Regions from separate parts of the Pantoea sp. X-Soil-ISGK-355 genome, predicted to be linked through region 3. Evidence: predicted binding sites of a transcription regulator. Region 3 holds the regulator's gene; each other region holds the start of a gene.
The links. The regulator LexA, encoded in region 3, represses DNA repair genes until DNA is damaged. The targets are predictions, from matches to a motif close to TNCTGTATGTACATACAGNA.
Positions count from the first base shown of each region.

Region 1 (4,273 bases), 1.1 Mb from region 3:
GGAACGCAAAGAGAAATATGCCACTCAGATGTCGAGTCTGAAGCAGGATTTGCAGGCGATTCTGGGTAAATCGGGTTCAGAGAGCGAGTAAGCGGGCAGGGAATTCAGAGTATAGGCGCTAAAGACCGATTGATTACCGGCACAAAAAAACCCCGCTAAGGCGGGGTTTTTTATGACGTGTAAACTTAAGCCTGTGGCTGAGTTACAACGTCTTTGATGCCTTTAACGTCGATTTCTACACGACGGTCCGGCGCCAGGCAGTCGATCAGGGCATTACGGCCTTTCACGCTGTCACAGGTGTTGCCGGTAACTGGGTTAGATTCACCCATGCCACGTGCAGAGATCTTGTTAGAAGGAATACCTTTAGATACCAGGTAATCTACGACTGACTGAGCACGTTTCTCAGACAGTTTCTGGTTGTACTGCTCTGAACCGATGCGATCGGTGAAGCCCAGTACGACAACGGAACCATCTTTAGGATCCATTGAGCTCAGCTGGCTGTACAGCTGATCCAGAGCCTGCTGGCCTTCTGGCTTCAGGGTAGATTTGTTGAAGGTGAACAGAACGTCAGACTTCAGAGTGAAACGCTTGGTTTCAACAACTGGAGCTGGTGCTGGAGCCGGAGCTGGCGCCGGAGCAGCGACGTCATCCTGACCGAAGCGGTATGAAACGCCTACGCTCAGCATGCCGTTGTCTGGACGCGTACCAACGGTCTGTGCATCACCGATGTTGTTAACCCACTGGTAGTCCAGACGGGTAGCCCAGTTTTTGGTCAGCGCATATTCAACACCAACAGCAGCCAGCGGAGATACGCCGGTGTCGTGGTCGCTGATGCGGCCAGTAGTTGGGTTAGTCTGCGTTGAATCTGCACGCCATACCATGCCGCCCAGACGAGTATACACGTCCAGATCGTCATAGATTGGGTAGCTCAGTTTAGCAGCCAGCTGAACGCCCTGTGCTTTGAATGCGCCGTTAGTCACGTTGCCTTTGTTAGGCATGCGACCCAGCCAGTCATAGCCCAGCTCGAAGCCCAGGTATGGATTTGCCTGGTAACCAACGAATGCACCTGCACCCAGCTGGCTTTCATGAGTTGGACCGTCATTGTTTTCGTAACCGTTACCGTAGTAACCAGTGTCGTGATACTGAGACCAGCCCAGTTTAGCACCGGTGTACCAGGTGTCATCTTTCGGAGCGGCCTGCGCTACGGTAGCGAAGCCAGCCAGTGCCACTGCAATTGCGATAGCTGTCTTTTTCATTTTGCGCCTCGTTATCATCCAAATAGGCAATGAGCAAAAAGGTTGCTCTTGGTTTAAATCCTTCGCCGGGTCAAAACGCTCGCTTATGACTCTACCGCAAAAAACGGAGGTTATTGAGCACCCTGGCGAGATAAAGTCTACAACGAGATTGGAAACTTACAAGTATGATGTGAGGCGCTTCTGTAAAAAAACAGCGATTTATACACAATTTCTAACAATTAGCCTGGTAGTATTGTCGCGGCAAAAAGCCTTAAAAACCTGCTAAACCATTGTCACAGCTCGAACTAACAGAATCAGTGGTTTAGCGACGACAGATAAGAAAAATAGCTTGGGAAACTTCTGATTTTTACTTAATGAAACAAATCCGACTGAATTTTTATCGCACTTTGCGGTCTGAGAGGCGCTTCCGATGTCCCGCTTGCCCGCAAAATCAAACCCAGCGCGTCACCCTCTGCCGCCGCATTTTCAAGTTGACGGCGCTCATCTTCGCCAAGGTCATAAGGAATCCATGCCAGAACGACACTGTAATTTCCTGTACGTAATGCCTTGACCATCGCTTCCACCGCATTCAGACGTTCAGAATCGGCGATATGCATACTTTTATCCAGCGGTAATCCCGACTCCTGCATCCAGGTGCGATTCAGTTTATGTGCCGGTGTTAACCACAACTGCCAGCGTGATTGCTGACTCAGCTGCTGTAATAATGGCAACAGCAGCATCTGCATCATACCGGGCTGCTCGCTGCAGCGTAACTCAGTAATTCCACCGCCCTGAGAGGCCGGAACGGAAGAGGACGCGTAATGATGAGCATAGCGTGCATTATCAGGATGTTGTGTTCGCATAAGTTAATCACCAGCAGTTGACTGTATGAATATACAGTACTGTCATCCTGGATAAAGATCAACCCAAATTTCTGAAAACGCCTCGCAAAAACGCGACAAGATTAGTTGAAGCGTTATTTATTCATTGAACCGGCTGACACTTTTTTCTATCTTCTAATTGCCTGATACCCAAGGCAATTTAAGAAGTATTTCTGACATGGAGGTGGTGCAATGAAAAAGGTGAATCCGGTCGTAGAGCGCTCCAGAGCGCGCCTGGCCCCATTGGGACCAATAGAGTCCCGCACCCAGTTTGGGGGGTATGCTCTGGCTGTCGAAAGTGTGGTTTTTGCCTTAATTAATCAAGACGAACTCTATCTGCGGGCCAGTGAACCGCTGCGCGAATACATTACCGATCGCCCGCTGCAACCGTTGATTTTTCGCAAGCGGGGAAAACTGGTCAGCCTCAATTACTTTCGGGTTGATGAGGCCTTATGGCGCGATTCGGACCATCTGCTGGCGCTCTCTGCTGCCTCATTAGAGACGGCGCAGCTGGAGTTGCAGGACAGGCAAGCGTCTCCGCGGCTGAAAGATTTGCCTAATCTCAGTGTACGCATGGAGATGATGCTCTTTGAGGCGGGCGTAATGAGCGTCAATCATCTCTACCAGATAGGGGCCAAGCAGTGCTGGCTGAAGCTGAAAGCGATCAACCAGCACGTGGGATTTCAGACATTACTGGCGCTGCAAGGGGCTATTACGGGCCGCCATGCGGCTGCGCTGCCGCAGGCAACCCGGGCGGAGCTGAATGCATGGTTCCAGCGCACGCTTTTATCACACCCGGACTTCAGAAGTAGTGAAAGCTAGTCAGTAATGAGCGTGCGGCGCAGGCGAGCCACATCCGGCATTAATGCCACCAACAGACCGAGTTGCTGGAGCACCAGCGGCGCACGCGTATCTGCATCTGCAGCCAGCTGGCTGATTCGCTGAGCCAGTTGCTGGCGCATCAGTTCAACATGTTTATCGCTGACCACGTCCGTCTGAAGCACATCCTCGACATAGCAAACCGTATCATCCAGTAAGGCGAGCAGGTCCGGCGCTGTAATTTTATCGCGGTGAGCGCCCAGCGCGGAAATGTAGCTCAGAAATGAGTGATTGGAGCAGAGCAATTGAAAAGCTGAATCACGCAGTTTCTGGCTGGTACGACTTTCACTGCTCATGTTTGAGACGACAGACGCCAGTTCAGCATCCGCATTATGCGCATCACGGCGGGCAATACGATAGGCAAGCCGGTTATCTTTACCCTGGTGATATTGCTCCATGATGGCATCCAGATAACGACAGTTCGCTTTCAGCGTTCGCTCTGCCACAGCTGGCAGCTGACGAAAGCGCCAGTCAGGCCAGATAAAGGCGACAGCCAGCCAGGCCAGACCACAACCGAGTAAGGTATCCACGACACGGGGCAGCGCGACTTCAAACCCTTCACCTAACAGGTTAAAGCAAAGCAGCACCAGCAGAGTGATAAACAGCGTAGCCTGCGCATACTGCACCTGCCTGAAAGCGAAGAACAGCACGCCGGTAATCACTATCAGGATTAACTGCCCTTCAATGGAGGGTACCAGCCATAAAACGGGTAAACCAATCGCAATCCCCGCCAGCGTTCCGCCGATGCGCAAGGCAAGGCGTCGCTGCGTGGCGTTATAGTTGGGCTGGCACACAAACAGGCTGGTCAGCAAAATCCAGTATCCCCGCTCCAGTCCGGTTATCTGAATGAAGCCGTATCCAATACAGAGCACCACTGACATGCGAACCGCATGCCTGAACAGTGCCGACGCGGGAGAGAGATGGCGGCTGAAGCGCAGCCGGATATCACTCCAGCCACTCAACCCTTCACGTGACAGCAGATTGTCACTGTGCTGCGGATCTTCACCGGCCAGCGTCTGCTCTGACTCAATGGATGCGAGCTGTGCGTCAATGGCACGCAGGTTACGTAGCAGCCAGAACAGCGCGCGGGTATGTGGCGCCTCAGGCTCATGTTGCTCAAGTCGTTCAATCGCTTTCTGCAATCGTTCAAACGCACGTTCAAAGCGGCTGTCATGCACCCATCTTTCACGCATCAGGATGCAGTGTGCCAGCTGGCGACAGGCTTGCGCCTGCATATTCAGCAGACGCTGAAAGCGAAACAGAATTTCGTTATAGCGC
Region 1 covers NZ_AP035971.1:1,456,593-1,460,865, forward strand. The annotation lists gene matP (macrodomain Ter protein MatP) at 1-91, shown strand, start outside; gene ompA (porin OmpA) at 186-1,256, opposite strand; gene sulA (SOS-induced cell division inhibitor SulA) at 1,607-2,098, opposite strand; gene AC6I8J_RS06585 (TfoX/Sxy family DNA transformation protein) at 2,309-2,938, shown strand; gene yccS (YccS family putative transporter) at 2,935-4,273, opposite strand, start outside.
Region 1: the regulator LexA is predicted to act here: its motif matches at 2,118-2,137, upstream of sulA (SOS-induced cell division inhibitor SulA).

Region 2 (4,273 bases), 1.1 Mb from region 3:
AGCGCTGCTGTTGCTGCTCGGCGAACTGACGTGCCAGTGCATCCTGCTGCTGCGCATCCTGCTCATCTTGTTCGTCCTGCTGCCAGCTGGTGCCGTAACGTTGCTGCTGCTCAGACTGGAAGGCCTGACGCAGTTCAGCCTGCTGCAGTGCCTCTTCTGCATCAGATGCAGTGGAAACCGACGTAACCGGGGCCGTTTCGCTCTCTTCCGCTTTGGCTTTCTCTTCAGCCATGCGCTGAGAAGGTAACTTAATGCCATAAGAGGCCAGTTCACGACGTGTAGGCAGTTTTACCGGATTAGGACGCGGCAGGGCCGGTCCGATACCCTGCTTAACCTGCGGATTCAGATTGGTTTCAGGTGCCAGGTCAAAAACAGGTGCAGTACGTGTGGCCGCCGTTGCGGCAGCGGCAGTAGCAGTGGCAGTGGCGGCTGTAGCGGCCGCAGGGATCGCTGATGTGTCACGCCAGTTACCCATTTTAGGTTCGTCATCGTCGTAAGCATTGAACGACGGCGCAGCCGGGGCTTCGTCTGGCATTTCAAAGTGGTAAAGCGGTGGTGAGGCCGCGGGTGCAGGAGCATTCTGCGCCGGAGACGGGGCCATCGTTGTACCATAGGATGCAGGGGTGCTCTGTGCAGATGCTGGAGCAGGTTGTGCCGTTGGCGATGCGGGCATTGCTGCTGATGCGGCAGGCGCCGATGCAGTAAAGGCCGCTGCAGCAGGTGCCGCGTTAACCGGCGCTGCGGGAGCGATGGTCACTTCTGCAGCTTCCGCAGTGGCGGCTACTGCCGCACTGGTTGCGGCTGCCGCTTTCGCCAGTAGCGGATCCGGCTGTGTCGGCACAGGCTGAGGGGCAGCGCGTGGCGCGGAAAGCAGCACATCATCTTTCTGATCGGCAGCACGCGGCGCAGACAGCAGCACGTCATCATCCTGGTCGGCGACATGCAATGCAGGGACATCCGCATAATCTTGCGCGTCCCGCTCGTCATCCTCTTCCTGCCAGGGCTCATCGTGACGTGAGCGGTTGCTGGCAAACGTCAGCACGCCCATGACGACGCCGCCAATTCTTTCTGCAATGGTGAGCCATGACCAGCCGGTATACAGGGTTATCCCCGCTGCCCAGACGCAGAGCAGCATCAGCGTGCCGCCAGCCGGACTGAACCAGGGGGCAATAGCATTACTGACCAGGCTGCCAATCACGCCGCCCGAGGCAAAGTACCAGATATCATCGGCGTTCAGCGCCGCCATACCACAGGTCGTCACCACCAGCGCGAGGACGCCAATTAAGCGTAACCCGACGGCAAAGTAGTCAAAGTAGTCCTGGCTGTCGCGCTGACGGAAAGCAATCCAGCACAGACCCAGGATGACGGGCGGAATGGCGTACGCCATCACACCAAAGATGAAGAGTAAGGTGTCAGCCAGCCAGGCACCGACGCTGCCGCCGATATTATGGATAGGTTCATGCCAGGCCGTTTGCGACCAGCTCGGATCGGAAGGGTTAAAACTGACCAGTGAAACCATCAGGTAGATAGCAAACAGCGCCACCAGAATCAGCAACGCTTCCAGCAGACGACGTCCACTGCTCAGCGATTGTAACGAAACGTCTTTATCTTCTGTATATTCCTGGCTCAAGAGGACTCTCCAGGTGCCTGTAAAGTAAGAAGCAACAGCGTCGGGCAAGCCCGACGCTGATCCTGTATGAATGCACAGGAGTGTACCGAAATCTCACAGGTTTTGCACCTGCCCCGCATCAGCGAGTTTTGATCACCAGTCGATTGCTCTGTTTGACCTCTTCCATCACCACATAAGTTCGCGTGTCGTTTACGCCCGGCAGGCGCAACAGGGTTTCACCCAGCAGCTTACGATAGGCAGACATATCAGGTACGCGCGTTTTCAGCAGGTAGTCGAAATCGCCAGAAACGAGGTGACACTCTTGAGTTTCCTCAAGTTTTTGCACAGCGGCGTTAAATTGCTCAAACACATCCGGCGCACCACGATTCAGAGTAATCTCAACGAATACCAGCAGAGAGGCATCCAGATAGTGCGGGTTTAACTGCGCGGTGTAACCAAGAATAAATCCCTGGCGTTCGAGACGGCGTACACGCTCAAGACATGGCGTAGGCGATAAGCCTACGCGTTTGGAAAGCTCTACGTTTGAAATGCGACCATCTTTCTGAAGTTCATTCAGAATGTTCCTGTCAATTCTGTCGAGGTCTTTCCCGGGGCGTTTCTTATTGTCTACCATTATTATTGTCTCTCTTAATTCCTTCCCTTTACCTGCCACGCCCTGAAAACGCTCAATGTTCGGGGCATTTCTGAAGTGAGCTAACAGAGCCTGTGATCTGACACCTATCGATATGACGCATGTTGTCTGTCCACATCATGCGTCATTATCCATATCAGGCTGCTTTTATTCGGCGTTACACGCAAAACAGGCGACGAAAACCTGTTTTGTTCCGATAAATGTTATTCGCTTCTGATAATGTTTTCGCAAAAGCGCAGGCGATTGTCAAAGTAAAATCACCAAATTCAGGACAAGATGCCAGACAGACCGCTGGGTATCTGTTTTTAAATGAGTATTTTTCCACTTTTGCACCTCTCAAAGCCGATTTTTGCCCCATTCTGGCGCATTGACCAGGCAAAACCGCCGCTCATCGTCTACGCCACTTGCAGCTATCGTTAACAAAATTGGCTAAGTCTTGTTATTGTCGCCGGATATTCCCTACAATCGCAGGCTATGTCAGCCGAATGAAACTGAGGAACGCATGAGTACGGCCAAACACAGTAAGTTACTCATTCTGGGCTCCGGCCCAGCGGGTTATACCGCAGCCGTTTATGCTGCACGCGCCAACCTGAATCCGGTGCTGATCACCGGTCTGGAAAAGGGCGGACAGCTGACCACCACCACTGAAGTGGAGAACTGGCCGGGCGACCCGCACGATCTGACAGGTCCATCGCTGATGGAGCGCATGCACGAGCATGCTGAAAAATTTAATACTGAGATCATTTTCGATCACATCCACACCGTTGATCTGCAGAACCGTCCGTTCACCCTCACTGGCGATAGCGGCGTATATACGGCAGATGCGCTGATCATCGCCACCGGTGCGTCAGCGCGCTACCTGGGTCTGCCCTCTGAAGAGGCGTTCAAAGGCAAAGGCGTTTCCGCCTGCGCAACCTGTGACGGTTTCTTCTATCGCAACCAGAAAGTCGCAGTGATTGGCGGGGGTAACACGGCCGTTGAAGAGGCGCTCTATCTGGCGAACATCGCGGCTGAAGTGCATCTGATCCACCGTCGTGACAGTTTCCGCGCAGAGAAGATCCTGATCGACCGGCTAATGGAAAAAGTGCGCAATGGTAATATCGTGCTGCACACCCATCGTACGCTGGAAGAAGTCACAGGCGATCAGATGGGTGTGACGGGTCTGACACTGCGTTCTACCCAGAACAGTGATGAAACAGAAGCGCTGCAAGTCGCGGGTCTGTTTGTTGCTATCGGACACAGCCCGAATACGGCTATCTTCGAAGGTCAGCTGGCGCTGGAAAACGGTTACATCAAAGTTCAGTCGGGTCTGCACGGTAACGCCACTCAGACCAGCATTCCTGGCGTCTTTGCGGCAGGGGATGTGATGGACCATATCTATCGTCAGGCGATTACCTCTGCGGGCACCGGCTGCATGGCCGCGTTAGATGCTGAGCGTTTTCTTGACGGGCTGGTTAAAAACGATCGGTAAGTTGTTAACCCTCTGATCTCAAATATTCCAGGCGACGGTTTTTCCGTCGCCTTTTTTATAGCTCTCATGCTAGATTCTGGCGCCTGAAGAGATGGAAATGTCTTTCCATTTTCCCCTGTCACCGACATTTAGTATGGTCTCGCATGGACAAATCGCGGCAGCAGCATCTTACCCGCTGGCTTCGTCAGCAACGTCGTTTCGCCGGTCGCTGGTTGCGGCTCAACACGCTGCTGGGCATGGTAAGTGCCCTGCTGATCATTGCCCAGTCTGGTTTACTGGCCTCGCTGCTGCAGGCGCTGATCGTTGACCAGCAACCGCGTGAAGCACTGACGGTCAGTATCCTGCTGTTACTGCTTTGCTTCGTACTGCGCGCCCTGATTAACTATGCCCGTGAACTGACCGGCTATCGTGCCGGGCAGGCTATCCGTCAGGCGTTACGTCAGCAGGTCTTAGACCGGTTGTCTGCGCTGGGCCCGGCGTGGATACAGGGGAAACCAGCCGGGAGCTGGGCGACTCTTCTGCTGGAGCAGATCGAAGAGAT
Region 2 covers NZ_AP035971.1:1,383,182-1,387,454, reverse strand. The annotation lists gene AC6I8J_RS06310 (DNA translocase FtsK 4TM domain-containing protein) at 1-1,630, opposite strand, end outside; gene lrp (leucine-responsive transcriptional regulator Lrp) at 1,749-2,243, opposite strand; gene trxB (thioredoxin-disulfide reductase) at 2,764-3,732, shown strand; gene cydD (heme ABC transporter permease/ATP-binding protein CydD) at 3,876-4,273, shown strand, end outside.
Region 2: the regulator LexA is predicted to act here: its motif matches at 1,691-1,710, upstream of AC6I8J_RS06310 (DNA translocase FtsK 4TM domain-containing protein).

Region 3 (4,273 bases):
GCACCCGCTTGTTGAGATAGTTGACCAGCGGCAGGGGTTCGCCAAAGTTCACGTAACCCTGACCGAGATTGCGCAGCTTGCGTAAGCCGCGCACCATCTGCATGAAGCCCTCTTTCTCTTTGGCTGCGCCGCGCAGTTCTTTGGCGTACGTACCCACTTCCATCACATGTTCATAGCCGATGTAGATCGGCACCAGCGTGATCGGGCGATTGCCGCCGCGCAGCATCGCCTGCAGCGTCATAGCTAAAGTGCCGGTTTTCGGGTCCAGCAGGCGACCGGTACGAGAACGGCCACCTTCAACAAAGTATTCAACTGAATAACCGCGGGTGAACAGCTCGCCGAGATATTCGCGGAACACCGTGGCGTAGAGCTTGTTGCCTTTAAAGGTACGACGAATAAAGAACGCGCCCAGACGACGGAAAATCGGGCCGGCTGGCCAGAAGTTGAGATTGATACCGGCAGCAATGTGTGGCGGCACCAGGCCCTGATGATAGAGCACATAGGAGAGCAGCAGATAATCCATGTGGCTGCGATGGCACGGCACATAGACAATCTCGTGGCCATCCTGCGCCAGCTGACGAACTTTTTCGCCGCCATTGACGTTGATGCCCTGATAGAGACGACTCCAGAGCCAGCCCATCACGCGGTCGGTGACGCGAATCGCTTCATAAGAGAAGTTGGCGGCAATTTCTTCCATCATCTCAACGGCATTCTGCTGCGCTTTCTCATGGGAGATTTTTTTGCTGCGTGCTTCATCTTCGACGGCTTTTTCAATCGCTTTGGATTGCAGCAGACGGTTGAACAGATCCTGACGCGCCGGTAAACGCGGGCCAATCGCCGCCAGCCGCTGACGGGCAAAATGGATGCGCGCCACGCGAGCCAGCTTCTGGGCGATCGACTTATCCGTACCGTGCTCCGTGGCCATACGGCGCAGTGAGACGGTCGGCGAGAAGCGAACAAAGCTGTCGCGTCCGTGCCAGATCACCGCAAAGAACTTCTGTACACCGTTCAGCACACGCAGGTGTGGCGTGGCTTCGCCCTGGACTTCACGTCCTGGTGCGCGGCCAAACATTACCGTGACCGGCAGCATCTGGATATCGAGCTTAGGATTATTGCGATGCAGATCGAGGTAATCGTGAAAGATTTTCACCGATTCGACGCTGGGCACAAAGTAGGGGAATACGCGCGGGCCATCGTGGATAAATACGTGGCGCGGCAGCAGTGAACCATCAATCTCCAGCGGAGAGAGCGGATCAGGCAGATGATGCCGCAGACACTGCGCGCGTAAAGTCAGTAAGTCGGCCTTCGAATCGTAAGGCAAAACATACATAATAGGTCGGGTCGGATCCAGACCATGTTCAGACACGGGATCGGCCGGAATGGCCTTACTTTTTACCAAAAACGACAGTGGTAAATTAAGCAATTTGTAATAGAGTTTACGCCAACCTGACATAGACAACATGAAGCCTCTTGTTAGCAAAGCGCCGCAAGCATACCAGAAAGTGCAGCGAAGATCTGTGGTGGTGCCAATTGCACGCAGCCCAGACATTGACGTCAATCCGATAAAAGGGTTCCCACATCATGGCAAATAATGCCACCGGACTTATCAGAATAATTAAAGCCGCAGGTTACTCCTGGCAGGGACTGCGTGCCGCCTGGCAACATGAAGCGGCGTTTCGTCAGGAAGCCCTGGCTGCGCTGGTCGCCATTATTATCGCCTGCTGGCTGGATGTCGATGTGGTCTCACGCATCCTGATGATTGGGTCGGTGGTGCTGGTGGTCATTGTCGAAATCCTTAATAGCGCCATTGAATCCGTGGTCGACCGCATCGGTCAGGAGCATCATCCGCTGGCGGGCCGGGCCAAAGATATGGGATCTGCGGCAGTACTGATCAGCATCTTACTGGCACTCTTTGTCTGGATCGCGCTGCTCTGGACACATTTGCGATAAGCGTTCCATATCGCGCCGGAAGCCGCGTTTTGCCTGACAATCGGTTTCCATTTCGCCAATACCTGTATATACTCACAGCGACTGTATAAACAACCAGGGGGCGGGATGAAAGCATTAACCAGCAGGCAGCAGCAGGTCTATGACCTGATTCGCGACCATATTTCTTCAACAGGCATGCCGCCTACGCGCGCAGAGATTGCTGCACAACTGGGCTTCCGCTCACCGAATGCGGCAGAAGAGCACCTGAAAGCGCTGGCGCGTAAAGGCGTCATTGAGATCGTTTCCGGTGCATCGCGCGGCATTCGCCTGCTAATGGAAGAAGAAGCCTCAGAAGGCATACCGTTGATTGGCCGGGTTGCTGCCGGTGAGCCAATCATGGCGCAGGAACATATCGAAACCCACTATAAAGTGGATCCGGGCCTGTTTAAGCCCTCTGCCGACTTCCTGCTGCGCGTCAGCGGAATGTCGATGAAAGATATCGGGATTATGGATGGCGACCTGCTCGCGGTACATAAAACCCAGGATGTGCGCAATGGCCAGGTTGTCGTTGCCCGCATTGATGATGAAGTCACCGTTAAGCGCTGGAAAAAGCAGGGTGCTATCGTGCATCTGCTGCCTGAAAACAGCGATTTCGACCCGATTGTTGTCGATACCCGTGCACAGTCCCTGACCATTGAAGGTCTGGCGGTTGGCGTGGTGCGTAACGGCGAGTGGCTCTGATTCTGAGGGCTGCGTGCATTCGCTTTCTCTGATGCTATTCTGTCTGCCCTAATTTTGTCGCTGCCTGTTTTGCGCAGCGACACTGAGCACGGAACGGCGAATGCGCTTTCTCACGGCAACGGATAAAAATCTCTGGCGGCTTGCGCTGCCGATGATCCTTTCAAATATCACCGTTCCCTTACTGGGCGTGGTCGATACTGCAGTTATTGGTCATCTCGACAGCCCTGTCTATCTTGGCGGGGTTGCGGTCGGGACCACTGTGACCAGTTTCCTCTTTATGCTGCTGCTTTTTCTTCGAATGAGTACGACTGGCCTGACGGCGCAGGCGTTTGGTGCCGGTGATAAAATGGCGCTGGCACGTGCGCTGACCCAGCCGCTGATGATTGCGCTGCTGGCAGGTGTACTGTTCATCGCTTTACGTTATCCGATTATTCAGCTGGCGACCCATCTGGTTGGCGGTAATCCCGCGGTACTGGAACAGGCGGCGCTGTTTATTCAGATTCGCTGGCTCAGTGCACCCGCCACGCTGGCAAACCTGGTCATTCTGGGCTGGCTGCTGGGCGTGCAGTATGCGCGCGCGCCAGTGATCCTGCTGGTGGTAGGCAATCTGGTTAACATCGGGCTCGATCTCTGGCTGGTGATGGGACTGCACTGGGGTGTCGCGGGGGCGGCAACCGCCACGGCGCTGGCGGAGTACATCACGCTGGGTGTCGGCGGTATCATGGTCTGGCGAGTCCTGAAGCTGCGCGGTATTACGTTAAGCCTGCTGAAGCAGAGCTGGCGCGGTGACAGCGGCCGGCTGCTGCGGCTGAACCGGGACATCATGCTGCGCTCATTGATGCTGCAACTCTGTTTCGCCTCGCTGACCGTGCTGGGCGCGCGGCTGGGCCCGGATGTGGTGGCGGTTAACGCGGTATTGCTGATGTTCATTACGTTCACGGCCTATGCGCTGGATGGCTTTGCCTACGCAGTTGAAGCTTTTGCCGGCGAGGCCCATGGTGCAAAAGATGGCGGCAAACTGCTGCGTGTCTGGCACTCTGCCTGTCGGCAGGCGGTGGTGGTAGCGCTGTTCTTTTCCCTGACCTATGCCATTGCTGGCCCGCAGATTGTTACCCTGTTGACCTCTCTTCCTTCGCTGCAACAAAGTGCTGACCGCTATCTGGTCTGGCAGATCGTTATGCCGCTGATCGGCGTCTGGTGTTATCTGCTGGATGGGATGTTCATCGGCGCAACACGCGGACGTGAGATGCGTAACAGCATGGTGGTGGCAGCAGCAGGCTACTTTCTGATGCTGCTCAGCGTACCGGCGCTGGGTAATCACGGACTGTGGCTGGCGGTAACGGTTTTCCTGGCGCTGCGCGGCCTGTCGCTGTGGCTCATCTGGCGTAAGCACTGGCGTCAGAACAGCTGGTTTGATGCCTGAGTCAGTCGTGGCTGCACGCAAGCCGATACAGATTATTCTGTATTATTCCACGGTTAATAAATTGGCTACTATAATTAACTCTATGCAGCGCAGTTAACCAGCGCTTTATATCGTTATTTTGTTAAGTAACAAGATAATCATTAAACCCCGAGGATTGGAGGTCTGCCATGAATAAAGATG
Region 3 covers NZ_AP035971.1:319,808-324,080, forward strand. The annotation lists gene plsB (glycerol-3-phosphate 1-O-acyltransferase PlsB) at 1-1,453, opposite strand, end outside; gene AC6I8J_RS01370 (diacylglycerol kinase) at 1,582-1,950, shown strand; gene lexA (transcriptional repressor LexA) at 2,056-2,670, shown strand; gene dinF (MATE family efflux transporter DinF) at 2,771-4,093, shown strand; gene AC6I8J_RS01385 (CsbD family protein) at 4,261-4,273, shown strand, end outside.